Regions from separate parts of the Sinorhizobium sp. CB7 genome, predicted to be linked through region 3. Evidence: predicted binding sites of a transcription regulator. Region 3 holds the regulator's gene; each other region holds the start of a gene.
The links. Region 3 encodes LexA, which represses DNA repair genes until DNA is damaged. Its sites were predicted from a motif close to TGTTCNNNNTGTGTTCNG; they were not measured.

Region 1 (4,214 bases), on a different contig from region 3:
TGGCAGGCTTCGCAGCGGCCGCCCTTGACGTTGAAGGAGAAACGACCGGGCTGATAGCCGCGCGCCTTCGCTTCGGGAAGGCCTGCGAACCAGTCGCGGATCGGGGTGAAGGCGCCGGTATAGGTTGCCGGGTTGGACCGTGGTGTGCGGCCGATCGGTGACTGATCGATATCGATCACCTTGTCGATATGCTCGAAGCCGTCGATACGGTCGTGATCGGCCGGAATTTCGCGTGCGCCCATGACGCGACGGGCGGCGGACTTATAGAGCGTTTCGATGAGAAAGGTGGACTTTCCACCGCCGGAAACGCCGGTCACGGCCGTGAAGACGCCGAGCGGGATCGCCGCCGTGACATTCTTCAGATTGTTGCCGCGGGCACCAACGACCTTGATCTCCTTGCCCTTCTTCGGTTTGCGCCGCTCGGCGGGCACCGGCACGCCGAGTTCGCCCGATAGATACCGGCCGGTCAGGGAATTCGGATTGTCCATGACTTCCCGCGGCGTGCCATGCGCCACGATCTGGCCGCCATGAATGCCGGCCGCCGGACCGATATCGACGACGTCGTCCGCCGACAGGATCGCATCCTCGTCATGCTCGACGACGATCACCGTGTTACCGATATCACGCAGGTGCTTCAGCGTCTCCAGAAGACGGGCGTTGTCGCGCTGATGCAGGCCAATAGAGGGCTCGTCCAGAACATACAGCACACCGGTCAGCCCTGAGCCGATCTGAGAGGCGAGCCGGATACGCTGGCTTTCACCGCCCGAGAGCGTGCCGGAATTACGCGAGAGGCTCAGATATTCAAGGCCGACGTCGTTGAGGAAACGCAGGCGGTCGCGGATCTCCTTGAGGATGCGAACGGCAATCTCGTTCTGCTTTGCCGTGAATGTTGCCGGCAGCGCTTCGAACCAATCGCGCGCAATGCGGATCGACATGTCCGACACTTCGCCGATATGGAGTTTGTCGATCTTCACCGCCAGTGCTTCCGGCTTCAGACGGTAGCCGGCGCAGGCCGGGCAGGGGGCGGCCGACATGAAGCGCTCGATGTCCTCGCGTGCCCAGGCGGAATCCGTTTCCTTCCAGCGTCGTTCCAGGTTCGGAACGATGCCTTCGAAATTCTTGTGCGTCGTATAGGACCGGGCGCCGTCGGCATAATGGAACTCGATCTTCTCGTCCGTGCCGTTCAGGATGACGTCCTTGGCCTCTTCCGGCAGATCACTCCAGCGGCTGGCGAGCTTGAAGCCGTAGTGCTTGCCAAGCGCCTCGAGCGTCTGGTTGTAGTAAGGCGAGGTCGACTTGGCCCAGGGCGCGATCGCGCCGTCGCGCAAGGTGCGCTCGGGTTCCGGCACGATCAGGTCCGGATCGATCTTCTGCTGAGAGCCAAGGCCGTCGCAGGTGGGGCAGGCACCAGCGGGATTGTTAAAGGAGAAAAGGCGCGGTTCGATTTCCGGAATGGTGAAGCCGGAGATCGGGCAGGCGAATTTCTCCGAGAACAGAACGCGCTCATGCGTCTCGTTCAGCGACTTGTTCGCCGATCCGCCGGCGGCGGTTTCTTCAGGCGGCAGCGGCTTGTCGGCAAACTCGGCAACGGCCAAGCCATCGGCGAGCTTCAGGCTGGTCTCCAGGCTGTCGGCGAGACGGGCGGAAACATCCGGCCGAACGACGATGCGGTCGACCACTACGTCGATATCGTGCTTGTACTTCTTGTCGAGCGCCGGAACATCGGCGATCTCGTAGAACTGGCCGTCAACCTTGACGCGCTGAAAGCCCTTCTTCATGAGCTCCGCCAGTTCCTTCTTGTATTCGCCCTTACGGCCGCGCACCAGTGGCGCCAGAATGTAGAGCCTTGTTCCCTCACCGAGGTCGAGAATGCGGTCCACCATCTGGCTCACCGTCTGGCTTTCGATCGGAAGGCCCGTCGCCGGTGAATAGGGTACGCCGACGCGTGCGAACAACAGGCGCATATAGTCGTAGATTTCGGTGACGGTGCCGACCGTGGAGCGCGGGTTGCGCGAGGTGGTTTTCTGCTCAATGGAAATCGCTGGCGAGAGCCCGTCGATCTGATCGACGTCCGGCTTCTGCATCATTTCCAGGAACTGGCGTGCGTAGGCCGACAGGCTTTCGACATAGCGGCGCTGCCCCTCCGCATAGATCGTATCGAAGGCGAGCGAAGACTTGCCGGATCCGGAAAGGCCAGTCATCACGATAAGCTTGTTGCGCGGCAGGTCGAGGTCGATGCCCTTCAAATTGTGCTCGCGCGCGCCGCGGATGGAGATCGTCTTCAGTTCGCTCATCGTCTTCTGCTTGATCTTGGTGTCGGAGTGCCAGCCCCTTATTTAGTGATAGGCGCCGGCGAGTCGAGACCGAAATTCCAGGGTGGGTCAGGTTTTCGATTCGGTTGACAAGATCATATAGACAAACTAGAACAAATAAAGAACAAAATCCTTGTGGATTATGGCGGCATATAATCGCACCATAAGGCGGCAATAGTCTAAGGTGCGTCGATTGGTTTAAAGGCCGCTGGCAGGCGGCAGGCAGGGTGACATGGCTGGTAGTGTGAACAAGGTAATTCTCGTCGGAAATCTGGGCGCTGATCCGGAAATCCGGCGCACGCAGGATGGCCGTCCGATCGCCAACCTCAACATCGCCACCTCGGAGACATGGCGCGACCGCAATTCGGGTGAACGGCGAGAGAAGACGGAATGGCACCGCGTGGTCATCTTTAACGAGGGCCTGTGCAAGATAGCCGAGCAGTATCTGAAGAAGGGCGCCAAAGTCTATGTCGAGGGTCAGTTGCAGACCCGCAAGTGGCAGGATCAGAATGGTCAGGACCGATATTCCACCGAGGTCGTATTGCAGGGGTTCAACTCGGCGCTGACCATGCTGGATGGACGCGGCGAGGGCGGCGGAATGCCCGCATCGTCGGGCGGAGGTCGCGGCAACAACGATTACGGCGGCGGTTATGGTGACGATTACGGTCAGTCGGCGCCTTCGTCTTCCAACCGCGGTGGCGGAGGCGGTGGAAACTTCTCTCGCGACCTGGACGACGACATCCCATTCTGAGGATGACTAAAGGATGGAGCAGCCAACTACTCCATTCCGTTATCCGTTAACGACTGCCGAAAGATCCAACGCCGCCTTGGCGCCATCTACGACAAACTGGGCGGCAAGTGCCGCCAGGATGACCCCAAGCAGCCGCTCAAGGATCGTGCGGCCGGTAACGCCCAGAAATTTGTCCAGCCGGTCGGCGATCACAAGTGCGGCAAACACGATAAGAAGGCAGAGGGCGATCAAGGCGATCAGCTGGATGCGATCGACAGCGCTTTCAAGCCTGCCGGCCAAAAGGATGGTTGCCGAAATGGCTCCCGGCCCGGCTATCAGGGGAAGGGCAAGCGGAAAGACAGCCACATTGTGCATGTGATCCTTGGTGATCGCGGTTTCCGACGTCTTTTCCTTGCGATCCTGTCGCTTCTCGAAAATCATCTCAAAAGCGATCCAGAACAGGAGCAGGCCGCCAGCGATGCGGAATGCGCCGATCGATATGCCGAGTACGTTCAGCACACCGGCGCCAAAAAGGGCAAAGACAGCAAGGATGCCGAAGGCGATCAGCGAACCGCGCAGCGCAACCTGCCTGCGCTGCACGCGGCTCATGCCGACCGTCAGCCCCAGGAATATCGGGGCCAGTCCCGGGGGATCGGTCGTGACAAGCAGCGTCGTGAAGGCGTTGATCAACAGATCGGGACTTGCCATATGGGCTCCGGCAGCACTGGATTCTCGCGATTGCGATTGTTATCTACGGATTTCCGATTAGGAAAGCCAGACTGCCCCACCTAAAGCCTGTCACGTGAAAAGAGACACGCGGAAGGCTTTAGGTAATTGCTTTCAGGTATGTCGTTGCCGCAAAATCGCTGCGCACTTTTGAGCGACATGCATTCGTCCCACAAAAACGGCCATGGAAATGACTGGATTGCCGTCTTAAGAACGCAAAAGACTGTTCAAAAATCCGCGTCCAAATTGGCGCTGCAGCAGGCTTTCCGCTATAAATCTTCCAGTGATTCTAAGAGAGATCGTGATCTGTTTTGACTGAACAAAGCACCATAGGCGGCGGGAAATTTCCGCCAGGCATCGAACCGATTTCCATCATGGAGGAAATGCAGCGGTCGTATCTCGATTACGCCATGAGCGTGATCGTCAGCCGCGCACTTCCGGACGTG
Region 2 (4,214 bases), on a different contig from region 3:
CACCGGGTTGGCGATGAGCATGCCGCCATCAATACCGAGCTGATCGCGGGTCATCTGAAAATTGGCGATCGCTGCCGGACTGTTGAGCGACAGCGGGCTCAGCAGCCCGGAAGATCGCGACCAGAAGGCCGGGAATTCCGCACTGTCGTAGGTGACGACGGGAACGCCGCGCGTTTCCAGTACTTCGAGCGTCTTCGGAATATCGAGGATCGCCTTGGCGCCGGCGCAGACGACGATAACGCCGGTCCTGGCCAGTTCCTCGAGATCGGCGGAAATATCGAAACTTTGCTCGGCGCCGCGATGGACGCCGCCGATGCCGCCGGTGGCGAAGACCCTGATGCCCGCACGGGCGGCGGCAATCATCGTCGCGGCAACCGTAGTGGCACCCGTGCGACGTTCGGCAATGGCAAAGGCGAGATCGGCGCGAGAGACCTTCATTGCGCCCTTGGACTTGGCGAGGCTTTCCAGCTCTTCCGCCTCGAGGCCGATATGGAGCGTTCCGTGGATGACGGCGATCGTCGCTGGCACTGCACCTTCCTCGCGGATGATCGCCTCCACGCTGCGGGCCATCTCGATGTTGCCGGGGTAGGGCATGCCGTGGGTGATGATCGTCGATTCGAGCGCGACCAGCGGTGCACCGCGCAACTTGGCGGCGGCGACTTCCTTGGAGTAGGAGATCGGCAGGAGAGGCGAAATGGTTTGGGTCATGCGGTTATCCGTTCGATGGAGTTCTGCTGTTCATGACAGAAATTCTGCCTGAGGGACAAGAGCGAGCGTCGCCTCCATGAGGTCAGGGGTCAGATTTTCGGCGACCGCGTGGGGCGATTGTACAGTGATTGCGGCCGCTGCGGCTCCATGACGCAACGCCTCTGCGAAATCATGGCCGGAAAGATGTGCTGCGAGCATTCCGGCAGCAAGCGAATCTCCAGCACCCGTTACATCGGCGACCTGCTCTACCGCAATCGGTGGCAGGCTGACGGCGGTATCGGCGGAAAATGCGATGATCGGAAGCTTTCCTCGCGTGATGACCCCGCCCTTCAACCCAAGAGCGCGCAGATGGCGCGGCCAATGTTCCGGCGCGTCCGGCCGGCTCCCGCTCAGTGCCTCCGCTTCCGCCTCGTTCATGAAGAGATAGTCGATGTCCTCGAGGCAGGCACGCAGGCGGACAGCCTTTGCGGGCGAGATCGCGATCGCCGCAACCGGCTTTGCCAACGATGCGCTCCGCCGGACGATCGCCTCCAAGGTCTCCTCCGGCAGGTTCGCATCACAGAGAATCAGATCCGCCTTCTCGAACGCATCCCGAACTGCGCGAATCGCCAGGCGCCGCGGCACGAACAGCCGATAGAGATCCATATCCGCCAGCGCGATGACGAGATTGCCGTTACTTTCGAGGATAGCCGTGTAGCTTGGCGTTCTGCGATCAAGAAAGACGAAGGGCTTGTCCTCGATGCCCGCCCGATGCGCGGCTTCTGCCACGACATCGCCTGCCGCGTCGCCGCCACGCGGTGAAATCAGCCGCACGCCGAAGCCGAGCCTTGCGAGATTACGAGCCGCATTGAAGCCGCCGCCGCCCGGCTCCTCGAACCATGTGCCGGGATTGCTCGCACCATGCGCGGTTTCGGCGAGAATGCGTCCGCGGCGGTCGATATGGGCTCCGCCTAGGACAAGAATCTTTTTCGTCACGGCAAGTTCCCTTTCATCGGCGGATCGCGCGAATCGAGCATTCCCGGGCCGATGGCGCCGCATGCCCGAGATCCGCCATAAGTTATTGCTATGAAACAGGAAAACAAATGCCGAACAGAACTCATTTTACCTTTTTCTTTCAATTGCTTGATATGACCTTGCGACATCGGAACAAATAGAGTACAAAATTCCCATCGGCGGCTACGTTGCCTATGCGGCTTCAATAACCTAAAGGTGGATCGGATGTCACAGAATTCTTTGCGGCTTGTAGAGGACAAATCGGTGGATAAAAGCAAGGCACTTGAAGCGGCGCTCTCCCAGATAGAGCGGTCGTTCGGCAAGGGCTCGATCATGAAGCTCGGTTCGAACGAGAATGTGGTCGAGATCGAGACGATTTCGACGGGTTCTCTGGGGCTGGATATCGCGCTTGGCGTTGGCGGCCTGCCGAAAGGTCGCATTATCGAGATCTACGGACCGGAAAGCTCGGGCAAGACGACGCTCGCGCTGCAGACGATCGCCGAAGCGCAGAAGAAGGGCGGCATCTGCGCTTTTGTCGACGCCGAACATGCGCTCGATCCGGTCTATGCACGCAAGCTTGGTGTCGATCTTCAGAACCTCCTCATCTCGCAGCCCGATACCGGCGAGCAGGCCCTTGAGATCACCGATACGCTGGTGCGCTCGGGCGCCATCGACGTGCTGGTCGTCGACTCGGTCGCGGCACTGACGCCACGCGCCGAAATCGAAGGCGAGATGGGCGACAATCTTCCCGGCATGCAGGCGCGGCTGATGAGCCAGGCGCTGCGCAAGCTGACCGCCTCGATCAGCCGCTCGAACTGCATGGTGATCTTCATCAACCAGATCCGTATGAAGATTGGTGTCATGTTCGGCTCGCCGGAAACGACGACAGGCGGCAACGCGCTGAAATTCTACGCCTCCGTCCGCCTCGACATCCGCCGCATCGGCTCCGTCAAGGAGCGCGAGGAGGTCGTCGGCAACCAGACCCGTGTCAAGGTCGTCAAGAACAAGATGGCGCCGCCCTTCAAGCAGGTCGAATTCGACATCATGTATGGCGAAGGCGTCTCCAAGACGGGCGAACTCATCGATCTCGGCGTCAAGGCGGGCATCGTCGAAAAGTCAGGCGCCTGGTTCTCCTATAACAGTCAGCGCCTTGGGCAGGGTCGTGAGAACGCCAAGCTGTTTCTGCGCGATAACCCGGACCTGGCGCGCGAGATCGAAATGGCGCTTCGCCAGAATGCCGGTCTGATCGCCGATCGCTTCCTCCAGAACGGTGGTCCTGAGGCCGATGACGGTGACGCCGCCGCGGAGATGTAATTTGAAGCGGTGATCGCCGTTTCCGGTTAAGCCTGAATTCAAACCGGCCGCATTATCTCTCCAGATTGCGGCCGGTTTTCTTTGTCCGCTGGACACTGGCTGGAGCGGACGATAAAAGCCACTGGATTTACTACAGTAGAGACCTGCCTCACGCATTGAAAGGCCAAACATGAGCGGTGTGAACGAAATCCGGTCGACCTTTCTCGACTACTTCAAGAAGAACGGACACGAGATCGTGCCGTCCAGCCCGCTCGTTCCCCGAAACGACCCGACGCTGATGTTCACCAATGCTGGCATGGTACAGTTCAAGAACGTTTTCACCGGGCTGGAGCAGCGCCCTTATAAGACGGCGGCAACGGCGCAGAAGTGCGTGCGCGCCGGTGGCAAGCACAATGACCTCGATAATGTCGGTTACACCGCGCGTCACCACACGTTCTTCGAGATGCTCGGCAACTTTTCCTTCGGAGATTACTTCAAGGAACGGGCGATCGAACTCGCCTGGAACCTGATCACCAAGGAATTTGGCCTCGATGCGAAACGTCTGCTGGTCACTGTCTACCATACCGACGATGACGCTTTTAACTTATGGAAGAAGATCGCCGGTCTGCCCGACGAGAAGATCATCCGCATCGCCACCAGCGACAATTTCTGGGCAATGGGCGATACCGGTCCCTGCGGCCCCTGTTCGGAAATCTTCTACGACCACGGCGATCAAATCTGGGGCGGCCCGCCCGGTTCCGCGGAGGAAGACGGCGACCGTTTCATCGAGATCTGGAATCTCGTTTTCATGCAGTACGAGCAGGTGACGAAGGAAGAGCGCGTGGACCTTCCGCGCCCGTCGATCGACACCGGCATGGGATTGGAGCGCGTTGCCGCAGTTCTCCAGGGCCAGCATGACAACTACGACATCGACCTCTTCCGGGCGCTGATCTCCGCGTCGGAGGAGGCAACCGGCGTAAAGGCCGAGGGTGAGCGTCGGGCGAGCCATCGCGTCATTGCCGATCACCTGCGTTCCTCCGCCTTCCTGATCGCCGACGGCGTGCTGCCTTCCAACGAAGGCCGCGGCTATGTGCTGCGCCGTATCATGCGCCGCGCCATGCGCCATGCCGAGCTGCTTGGCGCGCGCGAGCCGCTGATCTGGAAGCTCCTGCGGACGCTGGTGCAGCAGATGGGCCACGCCTATCCGGAACTCGCGCGCG
Region 3 (4,214 bases):
TAATCACCGCGATAATAGCCGTCCCGATAGCTGTAGCGACCGAAATAGCTGCGTGGGGAGTTATTTTCACGGTCCCACCGCCTGATATGGGGATTGTTGCTGCCGTAACGAGGAATGAACCTTCGATGATCGACTTGCTGAACATCCGAGGACGCCTCGACTCCAGGCATTGTCATTGCGGCGGGCAAAGGAAAAGCTTCGGCCGGGGCAACACCTGTAAAGGCAGTTGTGGCCGACAGGATGATGATGGCTAGCTTTTTCATGTCTTCCTCACCTTGTCGGAATGATGCGAGCATCGCATATCATCTTACCCTCAACGTGAACCGAAGGTGAACGTTCGAGCGCTCCCGAAAATGTTACCGGGACGTTCCGCCTTCAATTCAAGCGCCGGGTCCGAGCACGACAATGCGGTGAGCGACGTTCATGCCGGGTTCCCGCGACATGCCTGCCTTTGGCAGGACGCCACAGCCTATCTCTCGTGCCACTGTGTGCGGTTTCGGCGAGCCTCAGAAACCCATTGGAGGCGCATAGAAGCAGCGCACGGTATATTCGTTTGGGAAAAGGCAAAGATGATAGGCGCCGTCCGGAGACTCCATCGTTTGCGTCTGAGGAACGAAGAACACGTGCTTGTGTGTCGCCAGGCGGTGATCACCGGGCAGCAGGGTCACCTGAAATCCCTTCGGAACGGGACGAACCGTCTTCGATGAAATTTGCTGGCAATCACCGTTGTGGCCGTCTCCATTGCAACAATAGGGCTCATAGGTAAAGCCGGACGGAGCTTCATGCGCGCCGGCAGCAGTGGCAAAAATTATGGCAATCCCTGCAAGAATCATTCGCATGGCATCCTCGCTTTTCCGAAAAGCGGAGATCTGCGGCAGGCCGCTTTATCCGCCACAGCACTAAAGTAGAGGCCGATTGAAAACGGGCTAGAGCGATCTGCACCGAACTGCTACCGGCGGCACCACTTGGTCCTGAAACAACTAATATGCCCTATTGTCCGGCATTTTTCAGTCCAAATTCCAACATGGGGCCTGAAGCAAAAATATTTTGAGTATCTCGAAAACTTTCACGAAAATTTAGGTACTTGCGGAACACATATGGAACATATAGTGTCTGTTCTGGCTTTGTTTCACCGATCTGGGGTTCCAGCAAAAATGTTGACGCGCAAACAACAGGAACTGCTCCTTTTCATACACGAGCGGATGAAGGAATCTGGTGTTCCGCCATCCTTTGATGAGATGAAGGACGCGCTCGATCTGGCATCAAAATCGGGAATCCATAGGCTGATCACAGCGCTCGAAGAGCGTGGCTTCATTCGCCGCCTGCCCAACCGGGCTCGCGCGCTTGAGGTTATCAAGCTGCCCGAGGCCTATAGCCCGAGTATTCAGCCACGGCGCGGCTTCTCGCCGAGTGTCATCGAAGGAAGCCTTGGCAAGCCTCAGCCGATTGCGGCTGCACCGATAAAGCCCGTTACTGAGGATCCCGGCAAATCCGTCTCCATCCCGGTGATGGGCCGCATCGCCGCCGGCGTGCCGATCTCGGCCATCCAGAACAATACGCATGACATCGTCATTCCCGCCGACATGCTCGGCAGCGGCGAACATTACGCTCTCGAGGTCAAGGGCGATTCGATGATTGATGCCGGCATCTTCGACGGCGACACGGTCATCATTCGCAATGTTACGACGGCCAATCCCGGCGATATCGTCGTTGCACTGGTGGATGACGAGGAAGCAACGCTCAAACGGTTCCGGCGCAAGGGCGCATCGATTGCTCTCGAAGCAGCAAATCCCGCTTACGAGACGCGCATCTTCGGCCCCGATCGCGTCAAGGTTCAAGGAAAGCTCGTCGGGCTCATTCGTCGCTATCATTGATTGAAGCGGGCGTTTCCAATGTTGCCTGCTCCGTGAAGCGATCCGATCGCCAATCATAGGCGCGGTGCCGGTTCCAGGGCCTCTCCAACGTATCGAAGGCGGTTTTGATAACCGGCCCTTCCTGATCGAAGCGTATTTCCACTGCGCCAGTCTTGCGTAGTGTTTCTCCGGTGAAAAGTGCCGCACCCGACCTGCAACGGTCAAAGCGGAGCCTTATCGACGTGATGACGATCTGAGCGGTGTCGCATGCCGGGCCAAGATAGGCAGCATCGTCGATCGTCGTGACTACCTTTCCGTTCGGCAGCTTCGTCGTGCACCATGCCCTCTTTGCGCAGACGAAGCCCCTATCCGTTCCTGCCTCCGTTGCGGCACGCATGGCTTCCCTCGCCTGCTGGCGTTCTGCAGCATCCAATCTGCGGCGGGACTTGCTTGAAGCGGAGGGGTTGGCCTGCTCCCCATCAATGGTTTTCGGCCTTCGGTGCTGAGAAATCGCAAGCGCATGCTGCCACTGTTCGAAGATGAAACTCGGCGGGCGATCGCGATTGGTAGCGAGCTCGTCGTCATGAATCACAGCGACAAGCCCACCATCCTCGGAAATCAGCATGTCCGGCTGTGGCGCCGGCGGCACTAGGCATACGAGAATCAATGCGATCGCAAGCGTGAGCGTTCCCGTGTGCCGCAATTTCGTGCGAAGCAGAGTGAGCAGCAGAAAGCCCCCGACCATGACAGGAAAGAACCACGACGGCAGGCGCCCGACGTCGATATTGCCGCCCCAGTCCGCGATGGTCTTTGCAATGGCGATGACGAGATCGAGGCCGAAACCGACAACCTTCCATAGCGTTGGATCCAGACCGAAGGGCATCAGCAGCATGGCGAATAGCCCCGCCGGCATCACGATGAAGGTTATGACCGGCATGGCAGCCAGGTTGGCGGCAAGGCCATATGTCGCCAATCGGTGAAAATGCTCGATTGCAAAAACTGCCGTGGACAGACCTCCGATCAGAGATGTCAGCAAAATCCCACCGAAGAACCGCGCGGCCAGCAACAGGGCAAGCAAGGCAGGATTTGTGGTATGGAATGGCGTATGAGCGGGCCGGTCCTTCCAGACCGCGTAGCCTGCAATCAGTGCCAGCGTAGCAGCAAACGACATCTGGAAGCTCGGCCCCAGAACTTCGGATGGCGATAGCACCAGTATGACGATCGCCGACAGGGCGACATTGCGGAGGCTGAGCGAAGGGCGGTCAAAGAAGACCGCAATCAGCATGATGGCCATCATGATGAAGGCGCGTTCGGCGGAGACTCCGAAGCCGGAGATGAGGAAATAGGCAGTAACTGCAACAAGCGCACCGAAGGCCGCGATCTTCTTGGTCGGATAAGCTTGAGCCATCCCGGGAAGGAGGCTCAGTACGGAACGGAAACCGATAAAGAAGATGCCGGCCGAAAGCGCCATGTTCAGCCCGGAGATGGCGATGATATGCGCCAGTCCGGAAATACGCAGTGCCTCAGTCGTCTCCTCCGAAATGGCGCGCCGCTCATCGGTGACGAGCGCGGCGGCGAAAGCGCCGGTATCGCCCGGCAGAATCGAGCGAATGCGATCCCCTATTCCGGCTCTCAGTCCGTGGAGCCATTTTTCGACCGCAACCATCCGCGGCTCTTCGGTGTCGGCCCCTGAACGAGGTACGCGTTGCGGCGCTCCGTAAAAATAGCCGTTCGCACCAATGCTATCGAAATAGGCACTGAAAGCGAAATCATTCAGCAGCGGCAGGGCCGGCCCAGCGGGCGGTACGAGACGCGCACGCCCGGTCAGCGTATCGCCTATTTCGAAGGGAAGATCCATGCCGCGCGAGATAACGGAAATCCGCCTCGGCGGGCGTTTGATCGCTGGCAGTTCGGTCTTCTCCAAGGCGAGGATATAGCGCCAACGCCCCTGCCCGCTGGTCTCACGCCGCTCGACACGGCCCGTCAATGTCGTGGTAACCGCGGAATCGAGAACCACGGTCTGCGAACGCCACGTCTCCACCTGAGACAGCACCATGCCAAGGAGAACAAGAAGACCGGCCCAAACGGTCCGTTTCACCAGAAGCTCGGCATCCCGCGAGACAAAGAGTATGCAGAAGCATACGAGAACAGCGACAGTGAGTGCGATGGCCGAAAAATCGGTTTCAGTCTTAAACCAGATGACGGCGCCCGTTCCGATACAGACGGGAACAAAGAGAAAGGTATGGCCATGCGCCTCTTCCTCGCTCGACATCCACCGGAGGCTGGACCGGGCCTCGCCCAAGATGTTAGCGGCACCGACAGCGAATCGCCTCCGATGCCACGTCCTCGCCGGCTGCCTCG
Region 4 (4,214 bases), on a different contig from region 3:
CCAGAGAAGAAGGCGGAGGCCCGCGAAAACCTTAAGGATTTCTTTTCGGGCAAAGTGCTTGAAGGCAAGGAACGGATCATCCGCATCAATTCGCTTTCCTCTACATTCGGGAGCGCGGATCTGGAACTTGTCCTGTCGCTGGTACCGGATGCCGTGCTGCTGCCGAAGGTCGAGGAGCCGCAGAACATCATGGCGGTTGTTGATCGTCTCGCCGATGCCGATGCGCCGGAGGGCCTGCGCATATGGGCGATGATCGAGACGCCGCGCGGCATTCTCAATGCGGCCGCGATCGCCGATGCAGGGCGCACGCCGGACATGCGGCTCGATTGTTTCGTCGTTGGTCTCAACGATCTGCGCAAGGAGACCGGGGTCCTGCCGCAGCCGGGGAGGATCTATCTCGTACCCTGGCTGATGCAAGTGGTGCTGGCGGTCCGCGCCTACGGGCTCGACGCCATCGACAGCGTCTTCAATGATTTCGCGGATTTCAAGGCCTATGACGCCGAATGCGCCCAGGCGCGCGCGATGGGTTTCGACGGCAAGATGCTGATCCATCCGGCCCAGATCGCGGTGGCCAACCGGCATTTCGGGCCTGACGAAGCGGCCATTGCCGAGGCGGAGGCAATCATTGCCGCCTTTGCCGATCCGGCAGCCGAAAATCTCAATGTGGTGAATCTGAACGGGCGCATGGTCGAACGTCTGCATCTTGTCCAGGCGGAGGAGCTGGTCCATAAGGCCCGCCTGATCGCCGAACGAAAGAAATCCTCATGAAACTCTACCGCTTCCTGACCGGCCCGGACGATGCCACTTTCTGCCACAAGGTGACTGCTGCTCTCAACAAAGGTTGGTCGCTGTCCGGCTCGCCCACCTATGCCTTCAATGCCGCAACCGGCGTGATGCAATGCGGACAGGCTGTGGTGAAAGAGGTCGAGGGCAAGGATTACGATCCGGAGATGAAGCTCTCCGAACAATAGTCCGGAGGTGATTGGGCATCCGACTCTAAATCAGAGAGTTAGAGCGGGATGTCGCCCGAAAACCGCTCACACTTTTCGGCATCCCGCTCTAACCCTTCGTTTCACGCAATTCCGGACGGAAAACCGCTTCGCACTTTTCCTGGAATTGCTCTAGCGGTCGGCCGCTTCTTCCGCGCTCGCCTCGATCCGCTCCATGTCATCATCGCTGAGGCCGAAATGATGGCCGATCTCGTGAATCAGGACATGGGTGATGATGTCGCCGAGCGTTTCCTCGTTTTCCGCCCAGTAGTCGAGGATGGGACGGCGATAGAGCCGGATGCGGTTCGGCAGTTCGCCGTTTTCCACCGTGAAACGTTCGGAAATGCCCCGTCCTTCGAAAAGACCGAGCAGATCGAAGGGCGTTTCCAGTGCCATGTCCTCGAAAACCTCGTCGTCCGGGAAATCTTCGATCTCGATGGTGAGGTTCGTGGCCAATGCTCGGAATTCATCCGGCAAATGGCTATAGGCCTCCATCGCCAGGGATTCGAATGTGCTGATCGTCGGCGCATGGCGATCCCGCCAATCCTCGCTCTGGTCTATGCGGGCCATGGTGTTTCCTTCCTTTGAGCCCATATAGAACCTTTATGCGCGATTTTCGAGAGTGGAATCAAAGCGAGGAATAAATTCATAGAAATTGACTGTTGACTCTTTTAGTAAGCTCTGGAATCCATAAGAACATAACAGGAACATTGTGAATTTGGAGTTGACGTCATGGCAGAAACGGCCGTGGCGCGGGAGACGCTTTTTGCGCTCCGCGAAACTATTGCCAGGCTGGAAGGCCGGCCTGTACCGGAATTGGCGGCAGCTGAACAGGAGGTGATGGCGGCTGATGATGGAAGGCGCAAGGATGCAGACGAGCGTCTCCTTCTGCCGCTGGGCATTGCGCGCCTGGACAAGGCGCTCGAGGGTGGGCTGCCGCTCGACGGCATGACGGAAATCCGTTCGCATTTGCTGCGGGACGCAGGTGCGGCGAGCGGTTTTGCGCTGGCGCTGGCATCCCGGCTGCAAGTGGGGAAGGACGGGACGGGAAAGGACGAGAAAGAGAGTTATCCGGTCCTGTGGATCGGCGACACGGTTGCCGTGATGGAAGCGGGATTTCCCTATGCGGTGGGGCTCAAGGATTTCGGCCTGCAGCCGGAGCGTTTCCTCTATGCCACGCCGCGCAAACTCGAAGAGGCGCTGTGGCTTGCGGAAACGGCGGTGGCAAGCGGCGTCTTTTCCGTCATCATTCTGGAGGTGCGCGGCAATCCGGCGCGTTTCGGCCTGACCGAGAGCCGGCGATTGAGCCTCAGGGCAAAGACGGCCGGCCGGCCGGTCTTCGTCCTGAGGCAGGCGGGAGAGGAGGAGGCGAGCAGCGCCACCTTCCGCTTTTCTGTCACGCCTGGACCCGCATCTTCCCGGCTTCTACCGGATGGTTCGATGCTTGGCGGCAGCATCGGTAATCCGGTTTTCCGTCTCACCCTGGAGAAGAGCCGCAATCCGGCTCCCCTCTCTATTCTTCTGGAGTGGAATTCCCATGACCGCCAATTTAATGCCCCTGTCCCCGAGCCAGAACGTTCTCTCCCTGCAGAGCGGAAGCCAGCGCATCCTGGCGCTCACCTTTACGCATCTGCCGACAGATCGGATCGCGCGAAAGCGCTGGGGCCTGTCCTGGCGTTTGTCCGCACGCCCTGAGGCCCCGCCGATCGTCTGTGCCGGCCGGCAGAACAATGCCATGCGGCTGACCGCGCTCGACGAGGTGGCGGAGAGGATTGGGCTCAAACTGAGCCAGGGGGTGGCGGAAGCACGCGCCATGTGCCCTGGCATCGAGATCGTGGAGGAGGATCTGGGAGCCGATCGTCGTCTTCTCGAAGCGATCGCCGACTGGTGCGACCGCTATACGCCCCTCATCGCCCTTGACGGGCAGAACGGTCTGTTTCTCGACATCACAGGCTGTGCGCATCTCTTCGGAGGCGAGCGCTCACTCCTCAAGGATATTCTGTCCCGCCTCTTCCGGCTGGGGTTCGATGTCCGGGGCAGTATTTCCTCCTCGCCCGGTCTTTCCTGGGCTGTTGCACATTTCGCCGGCAATGCCATTGTCGCAGAGGGCGAAGCCGAGGAGGCGCTTGCACCCCTGCCGGTTGCATCGCTGCGGCTGGACGAGGAGACCGTCGCCCTGTTGCAGAAGGCCGGCCTGAAGCAGGTGGGCGATCTCATCCATATGCCGCGAGCACCGCTGGCCCGCCGGTTCGGGCCGCATCTCCTCCTGCGGCTCGACCAGGCTCTCTGTCTCGAAGAGGAGCCGGTTTCGCCGCGCAGGCCCGTTGCCAGCCTTTCTGCTGAACGGCGTTTGGCCGAGCCGGTGCAGGCGCAAGAAACTGTCCTCCATCTTGCCAGTGAAATTGCCGAGACATTGAAACCGGCGCTGGAGGCGCGCGGTGTCGGCGGGCGTCTCTTCGAGCTCATCCTGTTCCGGGTCGACGGGAAGGTTTTTCGCATCGCGGCGGGCGCATCCCGGCCCTTGCGCGAACCCGGTCGGATCGCAGCCCTTTTTTGCGAACGTCTCAGTGCCGTACAGGACGATCTCGACGCCGGTTTCGGCTTCGAAATTCTGCGGCTCAATGTGCTGCGGCATGAAGTCTTCGACGCCTTTCAGGCGGATTTCACCGGAGATGGTCAAAGAGACATATCGCTTGCCGCCTTTGTCGATCAGGTTGCGGCCCGGCTTGGCCCGGACTGTCTGCAGGGCTTTCAACTGCGTGAAAGTCACCTGCCCGAGCGCGCTGTCATATCCACGCCCGCCATGGATATCTTTCCGCCTCCAAAGAAGTCGAAGGCAAAGGATACGGGGCCTGGTGTCTCGCGAAGCGAGCGACCGCTCAGGCTTTTCAGGACGCCGGAGTTGATGGAAATCTTCGCGGCCGAAGTGCCCGATGGTCCGCCCGCCCGGTTTCGCTGGCGGCGCATGCTGCATCAGGTTCGCCGCGCCGAAGGGCCGGAGAGGATCGCTGCGGAGTGGTGGCTTGATGGCGAGGCCGAAGCCACGCGCGACTATTATCGCATCGAGGACGAGACCGGTCGCCGTTTCTGGATCTATCGGGAGGGCTTTTATGGGCAGAAGCCGACCTCGCCGCACTGGTTCATGCATGGGGTTTTCGCATGAGTGCCTTCTTCGAAATCGGCGCCAGGACCAATTTCTCCTTTCTCGAAGGCGCTTCGAGCCCG

Region 1: a site for LexA is predicted at 2,422-2,439, ahead of uvrA (excinuclease ABC subunit UvrA). Genes of this name have one in related genera too.
Region 2: a site for LexA is predicted at 1,851-1,868, ahead of recA (recombinase RecA). Genes of this name have one in related genera too.
Region 4: a site for LexA is predicted at 1,682-1,699, ahead of AAE029_RS32700 (ImuA family protein). Genes of this name have one in related genera too.

The regions. Positions count from the first base shown of each region.
Region 1 covers NZ_JAULLL010000002.1:620,145-624,358, forward strand. The annotation lists gene uvrA (excinuclease ABC subunit UvrA) at 1-2,294, opposite strand, end outside; gene AAE029_RS07105 (single-stranded DNA-binding protein) at 2,545-3,063, shown strand; gene AAE029_RS07110 (MarC family protein) at 3,103-3,750, opposite strand; gene gyrA (DNA gyrase subunit A) at 4,080-4,214, shown strand, end outside.
Region 2 covers NZ_JAULLL010000002.1:412,807-417,020, forward strand. The annotation lists gene AAE029_RS06100 (pseudouridine-5'-phosphate glycosidase) at 1-708, opposite strand, end outside; gene AAE029_RS06105 (carbohydrate kinase family protein) at 739-1,683, opposite strand; gene recA (recombinase RecA) at 1,927-3,015, shown strand; gene alaS (alanine--tRNA ligase) at 3,185-4,214, shown strand, end outside.
Region 3 covers NZ_JAULLL010000019.1:39,079-43,292, forward strand. The annotation lists gene AAE029_RS28435 (BA14K family protein) at 1-263, opposite strand, end outside; gene AAE029_RS28440 (hypothetical protein) at 507-839, opposite strand; gene lexA (transcriptional repressor LexA) at 1,155-1,874, shown strand; gene AAE029_RS28450 (ComEC/Rec2 family competence protein) at 1,855-4,214, opposite strand, start outside.
Region 4 covers NZ_JAULLL010000026.1:61,376-65,589, forward strand. The annotation lists gene AAE029_RS32685 (CoA ester lyase) at 1-768, shown strand, start outside; gene AAE029_RS32690 (DUF1737 domain-containing protein) at 765-971, shown strand; gene AAE029_RS32695 (metallopeptidase family protein) at 1,122-1,559, opposite strand; gene AAE029_RS32700 (ImuA family protein) at 1,722-2,684, shown strand; gene AAE029_RS32705 (DNA polymerase Y family protein) at 2,725-4,152, shown strand; gene AAE029_RS32710 (error-prone DNA polymerase) at 4,149-4,214, shown strand, end outside.